DNA from 3 places in the Microbacterium sp. NPDC089321 genome. Region 1 is predicted to be linked to each of the others. Evidence: predicted binding sites of a transcription regulator. Region 1 holds the regulator's gene; each other region holds the start of a gene.
What was found. Region 1 encodes HrcA, which represses chaperone genes, less so after heat shock. Its sites were predicted from a motif close to TTNGCACTCGNNNNNNNCGAGTGCNAA; they were not measured.
Positions count from the first base shown of each region.

Region 2: a site for HrcA is predicted at 1,183-1,209, ahead of groES (co-chaperone GroES). Genes of this name have one in related genera too.
Region 3: a site for HrcA is predicted at 2,141-2,167, ahead of groL (chaperonin GroEL). Genes of this name have one in related genera too.

Region 1 is NZ_JBFBGX010000002.1:940,290-943,562, forward strand. Features, by position in the region: gene dnaJ (molecular chaperone DnaJ) at 1-658, opposite strand, end outside; gene hrcA (heat-inducible transcriptional repressor HrcA) at 702-1,736, opposite strand; gene hemW (radical SAM family heme chaperone HemW) at 1,813-3,039, opposite strand; gene AB0N59_RS12580 (DUF1990 family protein) at 3,039-3,273, opposite strand, start outside.
Region 2 is NZ_JBFBGX010000001.1:70,044-73,316, reverse strand. Features, by position in the region: gene AB0N59_RS00320 (SAM-dependent methyltransferase) at 1-1,155, opposite strand, end outside; gene groES (co-chaperone GroES) at 1,294-1,590, shown strand; gene rarD (EamA family transporter RarD) at 1,699-2,622, shown strand; gene AB0N59_RS00305 (ABC transporter substrate-binding protein) at 2,752-3,273, shown strand, end outside.
Region 3 is NZ_JBFBGX010000001.1:1,654,198-1,657,470, forward strand. Features, by position in the region: gene msrB (peptide-methionine (R)-S-oxide reductase MsrB) at 1-88, opposite strand, end outside; gene AB0N59_RS07860 (DUF2332 domain-containing protein) at 165-1,157, shown strand; gene AB0N59_RS07865 (DUF3263 domain-containing protein) at 1,167-1,424, shown strand; gene AB0N59_RS07870 (LytR C-terminal domain-containing protein) at 1,499-2,074, shown strand; gene groL (chaperonin GroEL) at 2,205-3,273, shown strand, end outside.

The DNA of each region.
Region 1 (3,273 bases):
GCAGGCCGGTCTCGACGCCGGCGGGGATGTCGAGCGCTACGGTGCGACGCGAGCGAACCCGGCCCTGACCCGCGCACGAACCGCACGGGTTGGGGATGACAGTGCCGAAGCCCTCGCAGCTGCCGCACGGCTGGGTCGTGACCACGTTGCCGAGGAGGCTCCGCACCTGGCGCTGCACGTGACCGCTGCCGCCGCAGACGTCGCAGGTGACCGGCGATGTTCCCGGCTGGCAGCAGCTGCCCTGGCAGGTCTCGCAGAGCACCGCAGTGTCGACCTCGATGTCGCGGTGAACGCCGAACACGACGTCGCCGAGCTCGAGGTCGATGCGCACCAGCGCATCCTGCCCCCGCTCACGACGCGAGCGAGGGCGCGCCGAGCGTCCGCCCCCGGCCGCGCCGAAGAACGTCTCGAAGATGTCGCCGAAGCCGCCGAACCCTCCGAAGCCGCCGTTCTGGTCCCCGCCCATGTCGTACCGGCGGCGCGAGTCCTCGTCGCTCAGCACGTCGTAGGCGTGCGTAACGAGCTTGAACCGCTCTGACGCGTCTTCGCCCGGGTTGACGTCCGGGTGCAGCTGCCGAGCGAGCTTGCGGTACGCCTTCTTGATCTCGTCCTGGGAAGCGTCTCTCGACACCCCGAGGACCTCGTAGTGATCCGCCACGGTCACCTTTCTTCGTGTGCGTTCGTGTGTTCGGCCGTCCGCATCAGCGGGCGGCCTCGTCTTCTTCGAGCATCCGTGACAGGTAGCGGGCCACGGCCCGGGCTGCGGCGAGGTTGCTCGGATAGTCCATGCGGGTCGGCCCCATCACGCCGACGCGCGCCGTGCCGCCGGGTGCGGCGTAGTTGCTCGCGACGATCGACGCCTCGCCGAGCCCGAACGGCGCGTTCTCGGTGCCGATGCTCGTGGCCAGCCCGTGCTCGTCGGTCACCATCTCGCTCATCAGCCGAAGAAGGGTGACCTGCTCCTCGATCGCCTCGAGCAGAGGATGGATGCTGCCGCGGAAGTCCTGCTCACGGCGTGCGAGGGTCGCCGCCCCTGCCATCACCAGCCGCTCCTGCCGGAACTCGGCCAGCTCCTCCGCGATCACGGCGGCGAGAGCGCCGAGAGCGGGCTGCAGACGCGCACCCGTCTTCGGCTCCATCGCCGAGGCGATGCGCTCGGCGGCCTCGCCCACGGCGCGACCGGTGACGAGCGCCGCCAGCTGCGCCCGCAGCACAGCCAGATCGGCGTCGTCGATGTCGATCGGCAGAGGCGAGATGCGCTGCGACACACCGCCCGCGTCGGTGACCAGCACGACGAGCACGCGATTCGGCGCGAGGGCGACGAGCTCGACATGGGTGATGCTCGCCCGCGCGAACGACGGGTACTGCGCGAGCGCGACCTGGCCCGTCAGCTGCGTGAGCACGCGCACGGTGCGCGCCATCAGGTCGTCGAGGTCGCTGGGCGCAGCGAGGAACGATTCGATGGCGGTGCGCTGCGGTGCCGAGAGCGGACGCAGCTGAGCGAGGTGGTTGACGAAGACGCGGTAGCCCTTGTCGGTCGGCACCCGGCCGGACGAGGTGTGCGGCGCCGTGATGAGCTCTTCGTCTTCGAGCTGGGCCATGTCGTTGCGGATGGTCGCCGCCGAAACGCCGAACGCGTGCCGCTCGACGATCGACTTGCTGCCGACCGGCTCGTGCGTGGCGACGTAGTCCTGCACGATCGCGCGGAGGACCTCCAGTCCTCGCTGTGTGACCATCATCCCTCCCGCTGGCACTCGAACGTTCCGAGTGCCAATCCTACCCTGAGGAGCTGTGGCCGGAGCGGCGCGGCGATCACTCGGTGAGCGTGCGCACGACGGCATCGGCCAGCAGCCGTCCGCGCAGCGTCAGCCGCACCCGGCGCTCTCGCAGCGCGGCGGTCGCATCGGCGAGGCCGTCGGAGATGAGCTCGGCGACGCGGTCACGGCGACTCTCGACGATGTCGTCGATGGGCAGTCCCTCCGCCAGCCGGCTCTGCAGCAGGACCCGCTCGAGAGTGCGGGCCTCGAGATCCGGCCGCTCTCGCCCGGCTGCGGGCGACTCCCCCCGTGCGAGCCGCTGAGCATAGGCGGCCGGATGCTTCACGTTCCACCACCGCAGACCCGCGACGTGGCTGTGCGCACCCGGTCCGAATCCCCACCAGTCCGATCCGCGCCAGTATGCGAGGTTGTGTCGCGAACGGTGGTCGCGGCCGTCGGCGCGCGCCCAGTTGCTCACCTCGTACCAGTCGAACCCGGCCGCGCCCAGCCGCTGATCGGCTGCTTCGTACATGTCGGCCTGCAGATCGTCATCGGGTGCGGGGACCTCGCCGCGACGGATCTGCCTGGCGAGCTTGGTGCCGTCCTCGATGATCAGCGCATAGGCCGAGATGTGATCGGGTCCGAGGGCGAGCGCGGCGTCGAGCGACTGCTCCCAGTCGGCCAGCGACTCCCCCGGTGCACCGTAGATGAGGTCGACGCTGACGTCGAGCCCGCCGTCCCGAGCGGCATCGACGGCCATGCGCACGTTCTCGGGACGATGCGTGCGGTCGAGGGCGGCGAGCACGTGCGGCACGACCGACTGCATGCCGATCGAGAGGCGGGTCACACCGCCATCCACCAGCGTCCGCACCACCTCGGGCGTGACGGTGTCGGGGTTGGCCTCGACCGTCACCTCGGCGCCGTCCCGGATGCCGAAGGCCGCCGTCGCCGCGGTGAGCATCCGCGCCAGATCACCGGCGGGCAGCAGAGTGGGTGTGCCTCCGCCGAAGAACACGGTGTCGAGCGGACGGATGCCCCCGGCTTCGTCGAGCACGTCGCGGGCGAGTGCGATCTCGCGGATCAGCGTGTCGGCGTACTCGTCCTGCTTCGCGCCGCGCAGCTCGGTCGCCGTATACGTGTTGAAGTCGCAGTATCCGCAGCGCACACGGCAGAACGGCACGTGCAGATAAGCGGAGAAGGGAGTCGCAGCATCCACCGCGAGGTCTTCGGGAAGACGGCCGTCGGAGGGCGCAGGATCGCCCAGCGGAAGAGCACCCGCCATCAGATCGGCGTCGCATACAGCGGCGAGATGGCGCGCAGGTACAGCGCGAACAGCTCGCGGCGCCGGCGACGCACCATGCCGGGAAGGCGGTACAGCAGCGCGACAGGGGCATCGAACGCGCGAACCGTGAACCACACCTCGTCGGTGTCCTCGCGCCACTCGATGTCGAACGACTCCTCGCCGCTCACCACCGAGCCGCCCACCGTGCCGAGGACGAACCCGATGCGACGACGC
Region 2 (3,273 bases), on a different contig from region 1:
CCGGCCGGCCGGCGTGCGGGTGAGGATCAGCGTCGCCGCCGTCGATCCCTTGAGAGCGAGCTTCTTGCGGAACGCCGCCGGATCGATGTCCATGCCGCGCTTCTTGATCTCGAGACGGCCGATGTCGGCCCTGCGCAGCGCCTGATTGATCGACTTGACGTGCGCGGGCATGGTCTCGCGCACGCGGAACGACTGCACGAACGGCGATGTCAGAGCCGCATCGCCCGTGAGGTACGCGATCTGCTCGTCGACCATCCCGGCCTCGAGCGAGCGGGCGACCTCGCCGATGAGGCGCGCGCGGATGACGGCGCCGTCTGGTTCGTGCAGGAACGCGCCGAGCTCGCGCACCGGCTCGTCGTCGGCGTCCGCCGCGGCCGTGATCTCGTGCGTCTCGCCGCCCTGCGTCACGAGCGCCGAGCGCCGGATGCCGGGGCGGGCCAGCTCGCCGCTCCACAGCACCAGCTCGACCACGCTGCCGTCGGCGCTCACCCACTGCGCCTCGACGTCTTCGGGGATGAGGTCGCGGTCGAGCCCCGGCCCGAGCTTGATGCCGGTCGGATGCCGGCGCGCGACCTCGAAGCACCAGTCGAGCGACGGTGACCAGTCGGCAGGCGAGGTGCGGGTCGTCTCGCTGTGCCCCGCGGTGCGGCGGGCGGGGTCGAGCCAGACGGCGCCGTCGGTCGGCACGGAGGCCTCGGCGGTTCCGTGGTGCACGGTCGCGTCGGGGAAGGGGGCCAGGTTGTAGGCGGCGATCGCCGAGGTCACCTGATCGGCATCCACCGCGTCGACCGTCAGTCCGGCGCCGGCGAAGGCGAGGCTGTCGCCGCCGATGCCGCAGCCGAGGTCCGAGACGCGGGTGATGCCCGTGCGGCGCAGCCGCACGGCGTGCAGGGTGGCGACGTTCAGGCGCGTGGCCTGCTCGAGACCGGCACGGGTGAACAGCATCCGGTCGGCGAACTCGCCGAACTTCGCTCGCGCCTTCACCCGCAGACGCGCCTGTCCGACGACGGCCGAGACGAGGTCGGGGGAGTGGCCGGCTGCGCGCAGCCGCGACACCGAGCGCGCGACATCGGCGGACGACTCGACGGCGCCCACCTCGTCGAGCAGCGCGAGACCATCGCGCGTGAGCAGTGCGGTCAGCTCAGACATCTCCACAGGAAGAGCCTACGGTCCGCGATCGGGCTGGCACTCGCATTGCATGAGTGCCAACGCTCGGCATACACTGGAGTTAGCACCCTCACCACGAGAGTGCTAACAGTCTTCTGATCTCAAGCACGAAAGAAGAGGTACACCGTGTCGGTTTCCATCAAGCCGCTCGAGGACCGCATCGTCATCCAGCAGGTCGAGGCAGAGCAGACCACCGCAAGCGGTCTGGTCATCCCCGACACCGCGAAGGAGAAGCCCCAGGAGGGCCAGGTCGTGGCAGTGGGCCCCGGCCGCATCGACGACAACGGCAACCGCGTTCCGCTCGACGTCGCCGTGGGCGACCGCGTGCTCTACAGCAAGTACGGCGGCACCGAGGTGAAGTTCGGCGCTGACGAGTACCTGGTGCTCTCGGCTCGCGACGTGCTCGCCGTCGTCGTCCGCTGACGCAGGTCGACAACAGCTCCCAGAGGGCCCGGATGCCACGGCATCCGGGCCCTCTGCCGTACCCCCGCGACGCGTCTCGAGCGACGGCGTCGCCACTAGGCTGAATCGGTGAGCACGAGAAACGGCGGGATCGCCTACACGATCGGCGCCTACCTGATCTGGGGCGTGCTGCCGCTGTACTTCCTCGCGCTGGTCCCGACCGGGGCGTGGGAGGTCGTGGCCTGGCGCGTGCTGCTCTCGTTCGTGTTCTGCCTGCTGCTGGTCACGGTCATGCGCGGCTGGCCCGCCCTCATCGCGATCGTGCGTCAGCCCCGGCTGCTCGGCTGGACCGCCCTCGCCGGCGTGCTCATCTACGTCAACTGGCAGACCTTCCTCATCGGCACCCTGACCGGCCACGTGATCGAGACGAGCCTCGGGTACTTCATCAACCCGATCTTCACCGTTCTGCTCGGCGTCTTCGTGCTGCGCGAGCGCGTTCGGCGGATGCAGTGGGTGGCGATCGGCATCGCCATGCTGGCCGTGATCGTGATCATCGTGGCGTACGGGAAGTTCCCCTGGATCGCGCTCACCCTCACGGCGTCGTTCGGCATCTACGGTCTGGTCAAGAAGCAGATCGGGGCGGCGGTCGACGCCACCAGCGGCCTCACCCTCGAATCGTTCTGGCTCATCCCGATCGCGGTCGTGACGCTCATCATCGTCGGGCAGACCGACGGCATCACCTTCGGCCAGGTCTCGCCGCTGCACACCGTGCTCGTCGCCGGGGCCGGCATCGCCACCGCCGTGCCGCTGCTGCTGTTCGCCGCCGGCACCAGGCGGATCGACCTCAGCCTGGTCGGGCTGCTGCAGTTCATCACCCCGGTCATGCAGTTCATCGTGGGCTGGGCGCTTCTCGGAGAGCCCATGCCCTTCGAGCGCTGGATCGGCTTCATCCTCGTCTGGATCGCGATCGTCGTGTTCGTCGCCGACCTCATGCTGCACAGCAGGCGAGCGCACTCGGATTCGCCGATCACCGCACCCGTCGACCTGGTCTGACCGGCGCTTCTGCGCCCTGATCGGATCGTTAGGCGACCGAGATGGAAGCGATACCACGCGCGGCATATCACCCAATAGGGTGAGAGCACCCGAAGTGGAAATCCACGTTCAGTTACGCAAGGGAGCAACATGAACGCAATGAAGGGCTCGCGTCCCGCGAGGATCTTCGCGGCGGCTGCGATGGTCAGCGCCTCCGCACTCATCATCGCGGGCTGCAGCAGCACGCCCGCCGAGAAGCCCTCCGGTGACGGCGATGGCGGCAAGAAGCCCGCCGCCGACCTCACGCTCAAGCTGGGCTCGCTGCTGCCGCAGACCGGCGCACTCGCCTTCCTCGGCCCGCCCATGGAGTCGGGTGTCGGCCTCGCCGTCAAGGAGATCAACGAGGCAGACGCCGGCATCCAGATCGAGCTCACCGCAGAAGACGAGGGCGACACCGACACCAAGGCGTACGAGACCTCGATCACCAAGCTGCAGGGCGCGGGCGTCACCGCGATGATCGGTGCCGCGGCATCCGGTGTCTCGCGACTCATCCTCGACGGAAACGTCAACGCCGGTGTGCTGCAGATCTCGGCCTCGAACACCGGCCCCGACTTCACCGACTGGGACGACAAGGGCCTGTACTTCCGGACCGCTCCCAGCGACCTGCTGCAG
Region 3 (3,273 bases), on a different contig from region 1:
CGGTCGCCGCGGTGCGCAGCACCGCGTACTGGTCGTCGCCGAGCGCGGCACGCCATTCCGCATCCGTCTTATTCACGCTGTAAGCCATGCATCCATTCTCACCCCTGAGCGGGCGACGGGCGCCGTCGAGCGGCCTCCTTCCGGCGCGCTGAGAGAATGGCCGGATGACGGATGCTGTCGCCGATCGCTACGACCGCTTCGCCCGCGACGAGGCGCCAGGGCGCAGCGACGTGTACGCCGAGTGGGCGGCGGGGGTGGCCGCGGACGTCGAGGTGCAGAGCATGCTCGAGCGGCTGACTCCGCAGCACCGCCAGCCGCCTCTGGTGTTCGCCGTCTCGCGCCTGCTCGGCGCACCGGTCGCCGGATATCCGCAGTGGCGGGCGTTCCTGCTCGCGCACGCGGGCGAAGTGGTCGAAGAGTGCGCGCGGCGTGGCGTGCAGATCAACGAGCCGCTTCGCCTCGCGGCTCTTCTGCCCGCACTCAGCATGATCGACGGCCCGATCGCGCTGCTCGAGCTCGGTGCGGCGGCGGGGCTGTGCCTGTACCCCGATCGGTTCTCGTTCCGGGTGGACGACGCCGATGGCGTCGCGCGTCTGCGTCTCGACCCGCACGACGGGCCGTCGCAGGTCCTGCTCACCAGCGCGGTCCAGGGCGAGCTGCCACCCCTTCGGCTGCCCGAGGTCGTCTGGCGCGCGGGCGTCGATCTCGATCCGATCGATGTGCGTGCGCCCGGCGACCGCACCTGGCTGCAGTCGCTGATCTGGCCCGGCGAGCACGCGCGCGCCGAGCGGATCTCCGGGGCGATGGCGATCGCTGCCGCCGACCCGCCGCTGCTGCGTGCTGGGGATGCGATCGAGCAGCTGGATGCGATGGCCGCCGCCGCCCCGGCCGATGCCACGCTCGTCGTCACGACCCCCGGGATGCTCGTGTACCTGCCCCGTGCGCGGCGGCTGGAGCTCATCGATCGCATCCGCGCGTTCGATGCGCGCTGGATCACCATCGACCCGCCGGCGCTGCACGACGCGTGGCGGCCGGCCGTCGACGCCGCCGCCTTCCGCGGCTTCGCCGTCGCACTCGACGGACAGGTGGTGGCGGATGCCGATCCGTTGGGGCGGTGGTGGGAGTGGCGCGCGGGTGTCTCGCCCGACCCCGCGTAGCCTGAGCACATGCTCGGTGACCTCTCTGATCGCGATAAGGCGATCCTGACGCTGGAGGCGGCCTGGCCGCGGCACGGCGGCATGAAGGAGGAGACCATTCGCGCGCAGCTGGGCATGAGCCCTGCCCGGTACTACCAGCTGCTCGGACGGCTGATCGAGACCGAGGCCGCCCTGGAGTTCGACCCTCTGCTGGTGCGCCGGCTGCGGCGCCTCCGTGATGCGCGCGCGGTGCAGCGCACGGCGCGCATGCGCGGATTCGTCGGCTGACCGCACCGGTCGCAGTCACTCGGCCGCCGCGCGCTCCGTGCGGACTCACGGGAGGCGCCCGCTAGCATCGAGGGGTGCAGAAGTCCCCCCGCGATCGATTCGATGACGTCCCGCGCGCCACTGGGCGGGTCGGCGCGCACCGCGCCGAGCAGCCGGGCATGAACGGCCTCGTCGTGCTGCTGTGGTCGGCCGCGGTCGCCCTGGTGCTGATCGTGTGCGGCATCTTCGTGACTCTCGTGATGATGGACCGCATCTCGCTGTTCGGAGGCGACGAGCCGACACCCGCGCAGACTCAGCCCGGCGTCGTCGCAGAGCTCGACACGTCGTACCGCGTGCTGATCCTCAATGCGACGCCCGAAGAGGGACTCGTCGCCGAGGTGCGCGAGACGCTGCTCGCCGAGGGCTGGTCGACGGACGACGTGTTCGGCAGCGACGGGTCCTCGCAGGAGTTCTCGAAGACCACGGTCTTCTATGTCGCGGACGATGATGAGGGAGCCGCGCTCGGGCTCGCCGAGCTTCTCGGCGGCGCCGACGTGCAGAAGAGCGACTTCTACGCTGCGCTGAACGACTCCGATGAGCCTCAGCTGACGGTCGTGGTCGGCCTCGACCGTGTCGAGAGGACGCAGAGCACCGAGACTCCTGCGCCCTGACCCCGGGCGCGCCCCTTCCGCGGTCCCGGCGGCTTGCACTCTCATGGGTCGAGTGCCAGACTGGGTTTAGCACTCGAACAGTCTGAGTGCTAACACCCCATCGCCTACGTCCGGGAGGGACGAAAGACTCATGGCAAAGATCATCGCTTTCGATGAGGAGGCCCGTCGCGGCCTCGAGCGCGGCCTGAACATCCTGGCCGACGCCGTCAAGGTGACCCTCGGCCCGCGCGGTCGCAACGTCGTGCTCGAGAAGAAGTGGGGAGCCCCCACGATCACGAACGACGGTGTGTCGATCGCCAAGGAGATCGAGCTCGATGACCCGTACGAGAAGATCGGTGCGGAGCTCGTCAAGGAGGTCGCCAAGAAGACCGACGACGTCGCCGGTGACGGAACCACCACCGCGACCGTCCTCGCTCAGGCACTGGTCCGCGAGGGTCTGCGCAACGTCGCAGCCGGCGCCGACCCCATCTCGCTCAAGCGCGGCATCGAGAAGGCCGTCGCGGCCATCACCGAGGACCTGCTGAACAGCGCCAAGGAGATCGAGTCCAAGGAGCAGATCGCCGCCACCGCGTCGATCTCGGCCGCCGACCCCGCCATCGGCGAGCTGATCGCCGAGGCGATCGACAAGGTCGGCAAGGAGGGCGTCGTCACCGTCGAGGAGTCGCAGACCTTCGGCACCGAGCTCGAGCTCACCGAGGGCATGCGCTTCGACAAGGGCTACCTGAACCCCTACTTCGTCACGGACCCCGAGCGCCAGGAGGCCGTCTTCGAGGACCCGTACATCCTCATCGCCAACCAGAAGATCGGCAACATCAAGGACCTGCTGCCCGTCGTCGACAAGGTGATCCAGGACGGCAAGGAGCTCGTCATCATCGCCGAGGACGTCGAGGGCGAGGCCCTCGCGACGCTCGTGCTCAACAAGATCCGCGGCATCTTCAAGTCGGTCGCCGTCAAGGCTCCTGGCTTCGGCGACCGCCGCAAGGCTCAGCTGCAGGACATCGCGATCCTGACCGGCGGCCAGGTCATCACCGAAGAGGTGGGCCTCAAGCTCGAGAACACCACGCTCGACCTGCTCGGCCGTGCGCGCAAGGTCATCGTCACCAAGGACGAGACCACGATCGTCGAGGGCGCGGGCGAGCAGTCCGCCATCGAGGGTCGCGTCACCCAGATCCGTCGTGAGATCGAGAACACCGACAGCG